Regions from separate parts of the Delftia sp. CH05 genome, predicted to be linked through region 2. Evidence: riboswitches for the same ligand, from Rfam matches in the RefSeq annotation. Region 2 holds a riboswitch; the other holds the start of a gene.
What was found. Region 2 has a riboswitch for glycine ahead of GRX31_RS25995 (D-amino acid dehydrogenase). Riboswitches for the same ligand answer to the same signal wherever they lie in the genome.
Positions count from the first base shown of each region.

Region 1: another riboswitch for glycine. It lies ahead of gcvT (glycine cleavage system aminomethyltransferase GcvT); the one in region 2 lies ahead of GRX31_RS25995 (D-amino acid dehydrogenase).

Region 1 is NZ_WUMG01000008.1:150,319-157,890, forward strand. Features, by position in the region: gene GRX31_RS09670 (LysR family transcriptional regulator) at 1-647, shown strand, start outside; gene GRX31_RS09675 (fatty acid--CoA ligase) at 663-2,267, opposite strand; glycine riboswitch at 2,437-2,546, shown strand; glycine riboswitch at 2,562-2,680, shown strand; gene gcvT (glycine cleavage system aminomethyltransferase GcvT) at 2,706-3,872, shown strand; gene gcvH (glycine cleavage system protein GcvH) at 4,006-4,380, shown strand; gene gcvP (aminomethyl-transferring glycine dehydrogenase) at 4,452-7,343, shown strand; gene GRX31_RS09695 (PAS domain-containing hybrid sensor histidine kinase/response regulator) at 7,499-7,572, shown strand, end outside.
Region 2 is NZ_WUMG01000051.1:2,576-10,147, reverse strand. Features, by position in the region: gene GRX31_RS26005 (PhaM family polyhydroxyalkanoate granule multifunctional regulatory protein) at 1-709, shown strand, start outside; gene GRX31_RS26000 (FIST signal transduction protein) at 791-2,026, shown strand; gene GRX31_RS25995 (D-amino acid dehydrogenase) at 2,068-3,399, opposite strand; glycine riboswitch at 3,493-3,603, opposite strand; gene GRX31_RS25990 (hypothetical protein) at 3,993-4,211, shown strand; partial or broken gene GRX31_RS25985 (beta strand repeat-containing protein) at 4,254-7,572, shown strand, end outside.

The sequences.
Region 1 (7,572 bases), on a different contig from region 2:
ACCCGGCCCACGCACGCGGACGGCTGCGGCTGGCGCTGTCGGACTACGCATCACGCATCGTGCTGCCGCCGCTGATGCGGCATCTGCGCCAGCACGCACCCGGGCTGGACCTGGCCATCAGCCAGTCCACGCGCGAGGTGATGCTGGCCCAGCTGGCCGATGGCGAACTGGACCTGGCCCTGGGACCCTTCCCCGACGTACCCGACCTGCCCGAGGGCATCGAGGTGCAGGATCTGTTCCAGGAGCAGTTCGTGAGCGTGGCCGACCAGGCCGTGCTGCCGGCACGCGGCGGGCTGTCACTGCAAGACTGGCTGCAGCGCCCGCACGTCATGCTGGCCATGCGGCCCGACGCCAGCGAGGAGATCGAACGGGCGCTGGCCGCCCAAGGCCTGAGCCGCCGCGTGGTGCTGGCCCTGCCCCACTGGAGCGCGGCGCTGGAGGTGCTGGCAGGCACCGACCTCGTGCTGACCGTGGGCAGCCGCGCCATTGGCGACCTGCGCCGCCACAAAACGCTGCGCCGCTTCGCTCCGCCGCTGGAGCTGCCCCGGTTTGCCTACCAGCAGGCCTGGCATGTGCGCAAGCAGGGGGATGCCATGCATCGGTGGCTGCGCAACTCGATGGCGCAGTGCTGTACTGCGCAGAAGTAAACGCAGGCCGCAGCCTCAGGCTGCCACCACCACCCTCAGCAACTGCTTCTGTATCTTCCCGCTGGCCGTCTTGGGCAGGGCCTCGCGGAAGTGGTAGCGGCGCGGGCGCTTGTAGGCAGCCAGGCGGTCGCCGTGGACCAGGAAGGCGTCCAGCGCCTCGGCCGTGGGCGTGGCGCCAGGCTTGGCGACCACGTGGGCGGCGACGATCTGGCCCCAGCGCTCGTCGGCCTCGCCGATGACGGCGACCTCGAGCACATCGGCATGCTCGACCAGGGCGTCTTCCACTTCGCGGGGATAGACGTTCTCGGCACCCGAATTGATCATGTAGTCGATGCGGTCGCGGATCCAGAGATAGCCGTCGTCGTCGATGTGGCCCAGGTCGCCCGTGTGGTACCAGCCGTGCGCCAGGGCGCGGGTGTTGGCGTCGGGGCGGTTGAGGTAGCCGGCCATCATGCAGGGGCCGCGCACGAGGATTTCGCCCACCTCGCCGGGCAGGCAGGCCTCGGCCGGGTCGGTGGGGGCGTTGTCTTCGCGCAAGCGGGCCACGATGAGGTCATGGCCCATGGAGGGCAGCCCGGCCGAGCCCGCGTGCGAGAGTTGCTCGCGCGGCAGCAGGACGGACATGCAGGGGCCCATCTCGGTGGTGCCGTAGACCTGGACCAGGTCGCTGCCGACCTTGCGCGTCCATTCGCGGATCAGGTGCGGCGCCATGGAGGCGCCGCCGTACTCCACCAGCCTCAGCGCGGGCGCCTGCTCAGGCGAGGCGATGGGTTCGGCCAGCAGCATGGTGATCATGGTGGGCGCCGCGAAGAAGAAGCTCACGCGCTCTTCGCGGATCAGGCGCCAGGCCTCGGCCACGTCGAAGCGGCGCAGCAGCACCTGGGTGGCGCCGGCCTGCAGGCGCGGCAGAAAGCTGGTGTGCAGCTCGGCCGTGTGGTTGAGCGGCGCCATGGCCAGGCCCACGTCGTCGCGCGTGAACTGCATGGTCTGGTGCATGAGGGCGTTGTGCGCCAGCTTGCTGCGGTGCGTATGCAGCACGCCCTTGGGCCGGCCCGTGGTGCCGCTGGTGTACATGAGGATGCAGGGGTCGCTCTCGCGCACATGGGCCTGGGGCGGCGCGCTGCTGCGGCCCCTGGCCAGGGCGGACAGGCGCTGCGTGGCCCAGACCGGCAGCGGGTCGGCCGGGGCATCGTCGGCAAAGATCCAGTGCTCGATGCCCGTGCCAGTGCCGCCGCCTTCGGCCTTGAGCAGGGCCTGGGCGCGTGCGGCCACCTCGCCGCCCTCGTGCTCGAAGACCAGGGCACGCGCTGCGCCGTCCTTGAGGATGAAGGCCAGCTCCTGCGCCGCCAGGCGGTAGTTGATGGGGTTGAAGATGGCGCCCAGGCGCGCGGCCGCCAGCATGGTGAAGACAAAGGCCGGCGTGTTGTAGAGAAAGGCCGCGACCACGTCGCCATGGCCTATGCCCAGCTCGGCCAGGCCGTGGGCGTGGCGGTTGACTTCGGCATCGAGCTGGGCGTAGGTCCAGGCGCGGCGCTCGCCGCCCTCCCATGCGACCAGGGCTTCCTTGTTCGGCAGGTAACGTGCCGGCCAGGCCAATGTGTCTCCCAGCGTCTGCTGCATGTGCGCTTTTTCCTTCTCGCTCACGAGATTTCATATATCGATGCACCTCAATGTAGGAGATTTTTTAGACAGTTATGCAATTTGCAAATGCATCCATGCAGGCAAGCGCATGGAGTTGCAGTCGGCCCGCGGAAATCCCGAAGCCGCGCGGACGCTGGCCGCAGCTAGAATGCGCCGGTCAGGAGAGAGTGCCCGCCCGGCCGCAACGGTCGCAGGCAGCGGCACCGCCGAAGGCGCAGGGTTTCCCGAACGCTCAGGCAAAAGGACTGGCACCGCCTGCCGCCACGGCCGCAGGCGTTCCTAGCTGGAGAGAGATGCAGGGCACGGCGGTGTGCCCCATCCACCGAAGGAGCAAGCCCCACGCATGGAAGGTGCGGGTGAATCTCTCAGGTAAAGCGGACAGCAGGGCAGCACATCCCGGAGGACCGGGATGGCGTTATGCCTTGTTCCTTGCCTGAAAGAGAGCCCTCCTTGTCCGCTGCCTCCACCACCGATCTGCTCAGGACCCCGCTGTTCGACCTGCACCAGGAACTGGGCGCGCGCATGGTGCCGTTTGCCGGCTACTCCATGCCCGTGCAATACCCGCAGGGGCTGATGGCCGAGCATCTGCACACGCGCGAGGCGGCAGGCCTGTTCGATGTCTCGCACATGGGCCAGATCAGCCTGCGCGGCCCGGATGCCGGCGCGGCGCTGGAATCGCTGCTGCCCATGGACGTGCTGGGCCTGGGCGAACACCGCCAGCGTTACGGCCTGCTGCTCAATGAGGCGGGCGGCATTCTGGACGACCTGATGTTCGTGCGCCGCGAGGACGACCTGTTCCTGATCGTCAACGGCGCCTGCAAGCACGAAGACCTGGCGCACATCCAGGCCCGCATCGGCCAGCGCTGTGAAATCGAGCCCCAGTTCGACCGGGGCCTGCTGGCGCTGCAGGGCCCGCAGGCCGCAGCCGCCATGGAGCGCCTGCTGCCCGACACGGCCGGCCTGGTGTTCATGACAGGCGGCCACTTCGACTGGGAGGGGGCCGAGCTGTACATCACGCGCAGCGGCTATACCGGCGAGGACGGCTTCGAGATCTCCTTGCCCGCCAGCCACGCCGAGGCCTTTGCCCGTGCCCTGCTGGCCCAGCCCGAAGTCAGGCCCGTGGGCCTGGGCGCGCGCAATTCGCTGCGCCTGGAAGCCGGCCTGTGCCTGTACGGCAACGATCTGGACACGACCACCACCCCGGCCGAGGCCGCCCTGAACTGGGCCGTGCAGAAGGTCCGCCGCGCAGGTGGCGAGCGCGAAGGCGGCTTTCCCGGCGCGGCCACCGTGCTGGCCCAGCTGCAGTCGCCCGAGCTGCTCACGCGCAAGCGCGTGGGCCTGGTGGCCCTGGAGCGCGTGCCCGTGCGCGAAGGCACGGAGCTGCTGGATGCCGGCGGCCGCAAGGTCGGCCAGGTCACCAGCGGCCTGCTGTCGCCCACGCTGAACCAGCCCGTGGCCCTGGCGTACGTGGAGCCGGGCAGCGCCGCCGTCGGCACCACGCTGCAGGCCATGGTGCGCGGCAAGGCCGTGCCCATGCAGGTGCAGGCCACGCCCTTCGTGGCGCCCCGCTATCACCGCGGTTGAGGACAGCCTGCGCGCTTGCCGTGGATCGAGTTCGGCGGATTCGTTTTTCCTGCCATCGCATGCCGCTACAGTGCGCACTGACCTTTCTCAAACCGCCTTTCACAGGTTTTTTCAGTTTCTATCGGAGCAAGCCATGAGCATCCAGTATTCCAAGGACCACGAGTGGATCAACGCCGCCAACCCTGACGCGGCCATCGTCGGCATCACCCTCCACGCGCAGGACGCGCTGGGCGACGTGGTGTTCGTCGACCTGCCCGCCGTGGGCACCAGCTTCAACCAGGGCGATGTGGCCGGCGTGGTCGAGTCCGTCAAGGCCGCCGCCGATGTCTACATGCCCGTCAGCGGCGAGATCGTCGAAGTCAACGAGGCCCTGCGCGACGACCCCTCCCTGGCCAACAGCGACCCGCTGGGCGAAGGCTGGTTCTTCAAGGTCAAGCTCAGCGACGCAGGCCAGCTGGCCGCGCTGCTCGACGAAGCCGCCTACACGGCCTTTGCCCAGAGCAACTGACGCCACTTTCCGGCCAGGACGGGCGCCAGGGCCCGCCCTGGCGCTTTTCAGCTTTTGAGACAGGTCCCTCCATGCTGATGTCCTCCACCCAGCCCCTTGCCGCCCTCGAGAACGCCACCGAATTCGTGGCCCGCCATATCGGCATCGCGCCCGAAGACGAGGCCCACATGCTCAGCGCCATCGGCGCGGCATCGCGCGATGCGCTGATCGACGCCATCGTCCCGCCCTCCATCCGGCGCCACCAGCCCATGGCGCTGCCGCCAGCGGCCACCGAGGCCCAGGCGCTGGCCGAACTCAAGGCGCTGGCAGGCCGCAACCAGCTGCTCAAAAGCTTCATCGGCCAGGGCTACTACGGCACGCACACGCCCGGAGTCATCCTGCGCAACATTCTCGAGAACCCCGCCTGGTACACGGCCTACACGCCCTACCAGGCCGAGATCTCGCAAGGCCGCATGGAGGCCCTGGTCAACTTCCAGACCATGGTCTGCGACCTGACGGCCATGCCGATTGCCAACGCCTCCATGCTGGACGAGGCCACGGCGGCCGCCGAGGCCATGACGCTGGCCAAGCGCTCCGTCAAAAGCAAGAGCAACCGTTTCGTGGTGGCCGGCGATGCCCACCCCCAGACCATCGAGGTGATACAGACGCGCGCCGCGCCGCTGGGCATCGAGGTGCTGCTGGCCAACTCGCTGGAGGAATGGAACCAGCTGATGGAGGGCGACTACTTCGCCGTGCTGGCCCAGTACCCTGCCACCAGCGGCCGCATCGACGATCTGCGCGCCGACGTGGACAAGGCCCATGGCAAGCAGGCCGCCTTCATCGTGGCCACCGACCTGCTGGCGCTGACCCTGATCACGCCGCCCGGCGAATGGGGTGCCGACATCGTGGTGGGCACCACCCAGCGCTTTGGCATGCCCATGGGCGCCGGCGGCCCGCACGCCGCCTTCATGGCCTGCCGCGACGAGTTCAAGCGCTCCCTGCCCGGCCGCCTGGTCGGCGTGAGCGTGGACGTGCACGGCAAGCCCGCCTACCGCCTGGCACTGCAGACGCGCGAGCAGCACATCCGCCGCGAAAAGGCCACCTCCAACATTTGCACGGCCCAGGTGCTGCCCGCCGTGGTGGCCAGCATGTACGCCGTCTACCACGGCCCCGAGGGCCTGGAGCGCATCGCCCGCCGCGTGGCCTCGTACACGGCCATCCTGGCGCGCGGCCTGGCCGAGCTGGGCGCGCCGCTGCGCGAGGCGCCCAGCTTCGACACGCTGAGCCTGCACACGGGCGCGGCCACCCAGGCCATCGTGGAGCGTGCCGTGTCCCTGGGCGCCAACCTGCGCGTGTATTTCAAGGAATACCTGTGCATCTCGCTGGACGAGACCACCACGCGCGCCGATGTCGAGCTGCTGTGGAAGATCTTCGCCCGGGACGGCCAGGCCCTGCCCAGCTTCACCGCCTTCGAAAAGGGCGTGGAGCCGCTGATTCCCGACGGACTGCGCCGCAGCAGCGCCTTCCTCACGCACCCGGTGTTCAACACCCACCGCTCCGAGACCGCCATGCTGCGCTACATCCGCCAGCTGTCGGACAAGGACCTGGCGCTGGACCGCAGCATGATCCCGCTGGGCTCCTGCACCATGAAGCTCAACGCCACCAGCGAGATGATTCCCATCACCTGGCCCGAATTCGCCCAGGTGCACCCCTTTGCCCCGGCCGACCAGCAGCAGGGCTATGCGGAACTGGACAAGCAGTTGCGCGACTGGCTGTGCCAGGCCACGGGCTACGCCGGCATCAGCCTGCAGCCCAATGCCGGCAGCCAGGGCGAGTACGCGGGCCTGCTGGCCATCAAGGGCTGGCATGCGAGCCGGGGCCAGTCGCACCGCAACGTCTGCCTGATTCCCAGCAGCGCCCACGGCACCAACCCCGCCAGCGCGCAGATGGTGGGCATGCAGGTGGTGGTCACCGCCTGCGACGCCAACGGCAACGTCGACATGGCGGACCTGGCGGCCAAGTGCGAGCAGCACAGTGCCAACCTGGCCTGCATCATGATCACCTACCCCAGCACGCACGGCGTGTTCGAGACCCAGGTCAAGGAGCTGTGCAAGCTGGTGCATGACCACGGCGGCCGCGTCTACGTGGACGGCGCCAACATGAACGCCCTGGTGGGCCTGGCCGCGCCGGGCAGCTTCGGCGGCGATGTCAGCCACCTGAACCTGCACAAGACCTTCTGCATCCCGCACGGCGGCGGCGGCCCGGGCGTGGGCCCCGTCTGCGTGGTCGAGGATCTCGTGCCCTTCCTGCCCGGCCATGCCACCACGGGCCTTGCGGGCGGCACGGGCGCGATCAGTGCCGCGCCGCTGGGCAATGCGGCCGTGCTGCCCATCAGCTGGATGTACATCCGCATGATGGGCGCCCAGGGCCTGACCCTGGCCACCGAGACCGCCATCCTCAGCGCCAACTACATCAGCGCCCGGCTGCGCGACCACTACCCCACGCTGTACGCGGGCGAGCACGGCCATGTGGCGCACGAGTGCATCCTGGACCTGCGCCCGTTCAAGGAAAGCACGGGCGTCATGGCCGAGGACGTGGCCAAGCGCCTGATCGACTACGGCTTCCATGCGCCCACGCTGTCTTTCCCCGTGCCCAACACGCTGATGGTGGAGCCCACCGAAAGCGAAAGCCTGTACGAGCTGGACCGCTTCGTGGACGCCATGATCGCCATCCGCGAGGAAATCCGCGCCATCGAGCAGGGCCGCCTGCCCCAGGACGACAACCCGCTCAAGAACGCGCCGCACACGGCCGAGACCCTGCTGGCTTCGGAATGGACCCACCCGTACAGCCGCGAGGCCGCCGCCTACCCCGTGGCTGCCCTGCGCCAGTCCAAGTACTGGTGTCCCGTGGGCCGGGTGGACAACGTCTACGGCGACCGCAACCTCTACTGCAGCTGCATCCCGGTCGACGCTTACCTGAGCTGAAGCACCTGCCACCCAAAGGGGCGCTTGTGGCGCCCCGCCCGGCGCGCGTACACTGCGGCCCTGCCCGCGCCGGGCCCCGGTCCATCTGCCGGGCGCCAGGCGCGGGCAACCAGGATTTGTGCGGCAGATGCCGCTTTCCCCAGCGCCAGCACGCGATGAGCAGCCAAGACCCTTCCGACCAGCCTCGCGACGACGAGCACCTGCCCCTGCATGCCTTGCTGGCGCCCGG
Region 2 (7,572 bases):
AGTGCAGCGCATGACGCTGTCCACCTTGCAGGGCATGAACGTCAGCATGGGCGAGCTGGCGCAGGCCTTCCAGTTCCCTGCAGCCGCAACCGCCGCGGCCACCGCCGCGGCCAAGGGCGCCGCCAGCGCGGGGCAGGGCGACCTTTCGGACTGGCCCATGTCCTCGGCCGCCAGCCGGGCGAGCAAGAAGGAAAAGCCGCAGCCCGAGCCCGCACAGGCCGCTGCCGCGCCGCCTGCAGCCCCCGAGGCGGCCAAGGCCGCCGACAGACCCGCAGCCGCGGAGACTGCGGCGCCCAAGGACGAGTCCGCCCAGGCCGCCGCCATGGGCCAGGCCATGCAGTGGTGGGGCGCGTTGACCCAGCAATTCCAGCAGATCGCCGCCAAGGCCATGGCCGAGCCCATGGCCCCGGAGGCCGTGGCGGCCGCCCAGCGCGCCACCGGCATGGCCGGTGACCTGGCCAAGGCCACCATGGACCGCATGGCGGCACAGGCCAGCGCCTTTGCTGCGCAGGCGGGCAAGGCGGCGGCGGTCTCCCCTGCCAAGGCGCCGTCCGCGAAGCCGGCGGCCAAGGCTGCGGCGCAGGCCGAAGCCCCCAGGACCGCTGCCAAGGCTCCCGCCAAAGCGGCTGCCAGGAAAACCGCTGCAAAGGCTGGAGCCAAGGCGCCGGCCGCCAGCAAGCCGGCAGCCAAGAGCCGGCCGGCGCGTTGACCGATCGGGCCGGACCCATGGATGCGCAAGGCCCCAGCCACCCGCAAGCCGGGTGCTGGCGGGGCTAGAAAGAAGGTTGGTATGTCGTTGTTTCCTGTAGGCCATGCCAGCCATTCCGACTGGCGCGCCGCGGCCGACGCGGTGCTGCAGCAGCTGCGCTTGCAGATGGCCGGGCCCGGCCACGCGCAGCGGCCCCGTCTGGGACTGGTGTACCTGTCCCATGCGCATGCCGCCCACGCACGGCCGCTGCTGCAGCATCTGGCCAGGGCCCTGCCCCATGTGGCGGACTGGGCCGGCTGCTCGGCCGGCGGCGTTCTGGCCATGTCGCATGAGTACCTGTCAGGAACCGCGCTCGCGGTGATGCTGCTGGATGTACCGGCCGCCCACTACCGCCTGTATTCGGGCCTGGCGCCCCTGCATGCGCCTGGCGGCGAGGCCGGCTTCACCGCCCATTCGGCCCTGGTCCATGCCGCAGGCGGCCAGCCCGAGCTGGCCGAGCTGCTGTACGAGCTGTCCGAGCGCACCGAGTCCGGCCTGCTGTTCGGCGGCGTGGGCGATGACGGGGAAGATGGCGTGGAGGGCGTGCAGATCGCCTGCCGTACCGAGGATCTGCATGCGCAGCATGCGGACGCGCGCGGCATTTTTCGTGGTGGCTTTTCAGGCGTGGCCTTCGGTGCCGGCGTGCCCTGCATCACGGGCATGGCCCAGGGCTGCGTGCCGCTGGGCGAGGGGCTGGAGATCACCGAGGCGCGCGGGGCCCTGGTCACCGGGCTCGATGGCGATCCGGCCCTGCAGCGCCTGCTGCAACTGCTGGGCGTGGAGCTGGAAGGCAGCGACTGGCAGCCCGCGCTGACCACGGTCCGCACCACGCTGGCGGCCATTGCGCCGCCGGGCCGGGGCCTGGCCCACGGCGTGCTGACCGAAGAGGCCCAGGTGCTGACCCTGGTCGGACTGGACCCGCTGCGCCAGGGCGTGGCCCTGTCATCGGCCGTGGAGGCCGGGCATTCGGTGATCTTCTGCCGCCGCCAGGCCCAGGTCGCGCGCCAGGAACTGCTGCAACTGGGCGCTGCGCTGCGCGATGCGGCGGAGCCCGAGGAGGCGGCGCCCGAAGGCGAGGCACAGCCCCGCATCCGTGGCGCCATCTACATCAGTTGCCGGGGCCGCGGCGGCGGCCTGTTCGGCGGCCCCGATGCCGAACTGCGCACCCTGCGCCACGCACTGGGCGATGTGCCATTGATCGGCTTCGTCGCCGAAGCCGAGATCATGGACGCCCGCCTGCACCGCTTCGCCGGGGTGTTGACGGTGTTCACTGCCTAGGCGTCGTACACGCCGTACACACGGTACACACCGTCTGCACCTCAGACCGCGCGCGGGCGCACCGTGCCTGCGCTGCGATCCGGGTCCATGGCTGCGGCTCCCAGAAAATCGAAATCCACCGCTGGCTGCCTGCCGCTGACCAGGTCGGCCAGCGCCATGCCGGAGCCGCAGGCATGGGTCCAGCCCAGCGTGCCGTGGCCGGTGTTCAGGAACAGGTTGGCGATGGGCGAGCGTCCGATCAGCGGCACATTGCTGGGCGTGGCGGGGCGCAGGCCGCTCCAGAACTGGGCGCGGCCGGTATCGCCGGCGCCGGGGAACAGCTGCTGCACGCGCCGCACGATGGCCTCGCAGCGCACGGGGTCCAGGTTGCGGTCGTAGCCGTTGAACTCGGCCGTGCCCGCAATGCGCAGGCGGTCGCCTTGCGCGCCCGTGTAGCGCGAGAACACCAGCTTGAACTCGTCGTCCGTGAGGCTGACCTGATAGGCCTTGGCGGGGTCCAGCACCGGCAGGGTCACGGAGTAGCCCTTGGCCGGATAGATGGGCAGGCGCAACCCCAGCGGCTGGGCCAGCAGCGGGCTGAACGAGCCCATGGCCAGCACATAGGCGTCGCCCTGGATGCGTTCGTAGCGGCCATCGGCATTGGTCACCTCCACATGGTCGATATGGCGGCTGGCGCCCGCGCCCGTGGTGCGCAGCGCCGTCACGTGGTGGCTCTGGCGGAACTGCACGCCCGTGGCGGCGGCGATGCGCGCCAGCTCGCGTGTGAAGAGGTTGGCGTCGCCTGATTCATCCTCGACCGTATAGGTGGCGCCCGCTATCTGCCCGCGCACATGGGCCAGGGCCGGCTCCAGGCGCACGGCTTCGTCGGCATCGATCAGGCGGCGGTCGCAGCCCAGGGCCTGCATCTGCTCGGTGGGCTTGAGCGCGCCCTCGAACTCGCGGGCGTTCGTGTAGAAGTGCAGGATGCCCTGCGTGCGCTGCTCGTACTGGATGCCGGTGTCCGACCGCAGCTGCTGCAGGGCCTCGCGGCTGTAGGTGCCCAGGCGAACGATCTGCCGGATGTTGTGGCGCGTGCGCGCGGGCGTGCAGTTGCGCAGGAAGGACAGGCCCCAGAGCCACTGGCGCATGTCGGCGCGCAGGCGGAAGAGCAGGGGGGCGTCCTGCCGGCCCAGCCAGCCCAGCAGCTTCAGCGGTGCGCCGGGGTTGGCCCAGGGCTCGGCATGGCTGACCGAGATCTGCCCGCCGTTGGCGAAACTGGTTTCGGCGCCGGGCGCTGCCTGGCGGTCGATGACGGTCACTTCATGACCGAGGGATTGCAGATAGTAGGCCGACGTGGTGCCGATCAGGCCGGCTCCGAGAACGATGACGCGCATGACGATGCCCTTTCAAAGGCATGTGCCGGGTCACGCGAAAGCTGGCCGCTATGGTCTGGATAGCAGGCAGCCGGCGTCCGTCGTGACGCAGCTGCCGCTCCCCCTGTCCTTGGTACCTGAGAGATTCACCGCCGTCCATGGGAACGGGGCTTGCTCCTTCGGTGCGCCGCACATTGCGTGCGGCGGCTCTCCAGACGGCATGTTGTGTTTGCAGTACGGAACCTGAGCGTGTATGGGAGTTTGCGCCTTCGGTGAGGCTCGGCACCGTGGCGCCCGCCTGCTCTCCTGCAGGGGCGATTCTATGTGGCTTGCGCAGCCAGCTCCAGTCGTATTGGGGATACCACCAGTTACCTGTATGTGGTGTGGCTGATTCAGGGTATTCCCTAGATCGCTCAAGTGCCTCCCTCGTAGCGCTGGTACGAGTCTCTGGTTTCATGTAAAAAAAACTATTGAAATAGAAAAAAACATGATTTAGTCTATCGATATGTGCAGTGGTTTGTCAGTGCATGTTCTGGTCGATTGGACCTGCATGGGTTAACCATGGGTTGTATATATGTCTGATAGGCGACTTACCGTTGCACAGGTGCGGGTCCATGGAAACTGGTCCGTCACTGAAAAAATACAAGCACGGTGAATATGGTTTGTCGAGGGAGGAATGTTTTGCGTCGCAAACCCGACTGAAGGTGTGTCCGCTCAACGGGCAGTGGAGCAGCGCGCAAGCGTTGATGGAAATCCGCCTTTTTTTGATTGACGCGCAGGATCTGCGCGAAACATTTTGCTTCCAACCTCATCGGCTGCAAGGTGAGTTGTGAGCTCGTGATTCAAATAGAACTATTCGAGGTACGGCGATGCAAATGCGCTGGGTACAACTGATGGCCATTGCCATTGGGAAAATCATTTTCCTGTCATATCTCCTTGAGAAAACGGGGAATATCATGCATGCTCTCAATCGCCTGCCTGGTTCGGCATTTTTTCGCAAGTGGCGTGCAGCGAAGTGCCTTTTCTCTTTGCTGCTGCTTTCATGCGCGGGTATCTCATCCACGGCACTGGCAGCGACCATCGTCTTCACGGTCACCGACAACAGCGATGCTCCCAATGCCAATGCAACGACACCAACCACCTGTGTCAGCACGCTGGGGGGCACCTTTGCTGGCGCATGTACGCTGCGAGCGGCCATTCAGGCAGCCAACTACACGCTGCAAACGCTGGATCCGAGTGCCGATGTTTCCATCGTCTTTGCGCCGACACTGACCACGTCGGTACGGACCATACAGAGCGGGACATCCAAGGATGCGGCGGGAAACCTCCATCCGTATGTCGACAATCAGACGGTTTACGTGCGCTGTGCCAATACATTCATCAGCGGAGCCCAGTCCGGCGCCGTGACGGGAGCCACCAATGCCTGTGGTCAAACCCAGATGATCAGCGGCGGCGATACGGGCACCACCACTGGTGCCGGTGGTGCCTGGTACTGGCTCAAAGGCACCGTGCCAGCCGGCACGGGCTCGTTGACCATCGATTTCGGGGGAGTCATACAAGTCCAGAACTGGGCGGACTCCCCCTGGGAAACTTTTTATCTTGGTGGGAAGAACATCACGCTCACCAATTCGCCCAATATGACCTGTGGCGAAGCGGTATTCGTCGTTGGCTCCCCGGCGAACAATGTCACCATTGACCGCGTCGGCTTGGTGAATGTGGCGCCAACCCCTGCGGGAGAGGGGACGCCGTTCAACTGCGAGCTGTACGCGGAGATTCATCAAGGCGCACAAAACGTATTCTTTACCAATAGCACGATCAATTCCGCGATATGGAATGGAAATTACGGCAATAACAAGGGCTCGGCTATTTCCGTTGCCGCAAGCAACGGTGCAGGCACAGTTTCCAACATTGTTGTCGATAATTTCACGGTAACGAATCTGCCCAACCCTATCGGGGGAATGCAGCTCGAGCAGTTCTTCCAGGTCATGTCGAACATGACCGTCAACGGATTGACGATCAAAGATTCGAATATCGCACTGAGCCCGACTGGTGGAAATGCGCCCAGGGCCGTGGTGTCGGTTGATGGAACGATCAGCCTGGCCAATGGAATTGGTCTTGCCGTGACGGGTAATACCTTCTCGCTGCCTATTGCCGCCTATACCGCTTCATCGCCAATGCATGTGTCGGCACCAACGGTGAATACGGCAGCCTCAGGCACGACGCAGGTAGTGACGGTGACCGATAACAATTTCACTGGCGGCGGGGACGGGTTGAATATTAGTGGGGCGGGTACGGCACCAGGGTTGATTGGCAACAACAAGATGACAAGCCAGTCGAGAAGTGCCATTCGTATCACTACGCATGATTTCTTCAAGATTTCTCAGAACACGCTGTTTTCTGTGCCTGTGGCTGCAAACTCAGGTATCAGTTTGCTGACGACGGCCAATGGACAAACCGGATGGACCCCGACCCTTGGCGTTGGCGCCAGTGACACCGCCGCCTGCACCTGGACATTCAATATCACGGCAAATGCCAATGCGAGCGAGCCGGCACCGTATACGGTGGAAGCCTTTTGGTCGCCGACCGGCGCGGGCGCCAACGACGCGCAGGTCTATCTGGGCTCAGGGACCATGGCCGGAGCCTCGGGAACGCTGACCGTTCCTTCGTATCTCAGCGGCCAGGTGCGGGTCACAGTGACGGACAGCAATTCCGGTGGAGCCCAGACCTCGCAGCTTTCAACGGCGGCAAGCGTCACCGGTTTTCCCTGTGCCCTGAAATCCGGCGTTCTGGCGACGACCAACAATCAACCTGTCGGCAGCAGCGACTTGCTGGAGGTCTACATTGTTGACGGCCAAGGCAATGCCTGGACGGGGGGCAGTGACACCGTTACCTTCGCAGCGCCGCCTGCAGGTGTCACGTTCAATGGCAGCTCCGCCGCAGTCAGCTGCACGACCGACTCCAGCGGAAAGTGCGCGTCTCCCATCAATGCCAGCAGCAGTGTCGCCGGAACATTCACCACACCCGTGACCTTGTCGTCGTCAGTCGCTGGTGCCACGTTCTCCAATCTTCCCTTGGGTGGAAGCCCGGTATCTGGCGCAGTGACTTATCAGCCTTCGCCGGTTGCTTACAGCTTCACCGGGCTGCCGGCCAGCACGACCGGTTCTGAAATCGCCGCGAGTCCGCCATCGATTGCGGCCAATGGCGTCTCCACCAGCACCTTGGCCGTGCAGTTGAAGGATGCTTTAGGCAACCTTGTCACCACCTGTACCGATACGGTGGCCTTCACCCTCAATGCGGGGACGCAAGGCGTTCCTGCCGTCAGCGTCACGGGCTGCAGTGCCGGCATGTACACGGGGACGGTGACATCGCCGGTGCTGGTCGGCAGCGGCACCTTCGGGTTCACCATCAACGGGTCTGCGGCTGTTGCCACCGCAACGGTCTCCTATGTGGCCGCAACGCCGAGCACGAGTGCATCGACGATAGTCGCCACACCGACATCGATCGTGGCCAACGGCAGCTCCACCAGCGTGCTGCGCGTGCAATTGGTCGATGCCAGCAGCAATCCGATCAACACCTGCACGAACACGGTGGCATTCACCCTGAACGGCGGAACGCAGGGAACGCCGAGTGTGGGCGCGGCCTCGTGTACCGCCGGCATCTATACGGGCACCGTCACATCGCCCACGGCGGTCGGCAGCGGGATCTTCGGATTCACCATCAACGGCTCTGCCGCAGTTGCTACGGCTTCAGTGAGCTACACGGCGGGTCCGCCAAGTACCAGCGCCTCGACCATCGTTGCGAGTCCGACCTCGATCATTGCCAATGGCACTGCAACCAGCACATTGACGGCGCAGCTCAAGGATGCGTCAGGCAATTCGATTGCGACCTGTGCCAACACGGTGGCCTTCACGTTGAACGGTGGAACACAGGGCTCGCCCGCGGTCGGCGCGGGGGCGTGCAGCGCAGGGGTGTACACGGCCACCGTCACGGCACCTACCGCAGTCGGCAGCGGCACCTTTGGTTTCACCATCAATGGCTCGGCCGCCACGGCTACGGCTGCGGTGAACTACACGGCCGGCTCGCCCAGCAATGGCGCGAATGGAAACCTGATCAGTGCCAGTCCGCTCAGCGTTGTCGCAGACAACACTGCCACGAGTTCGATCAGCGTGACCCTGCGCGATGCCAATGGCAATC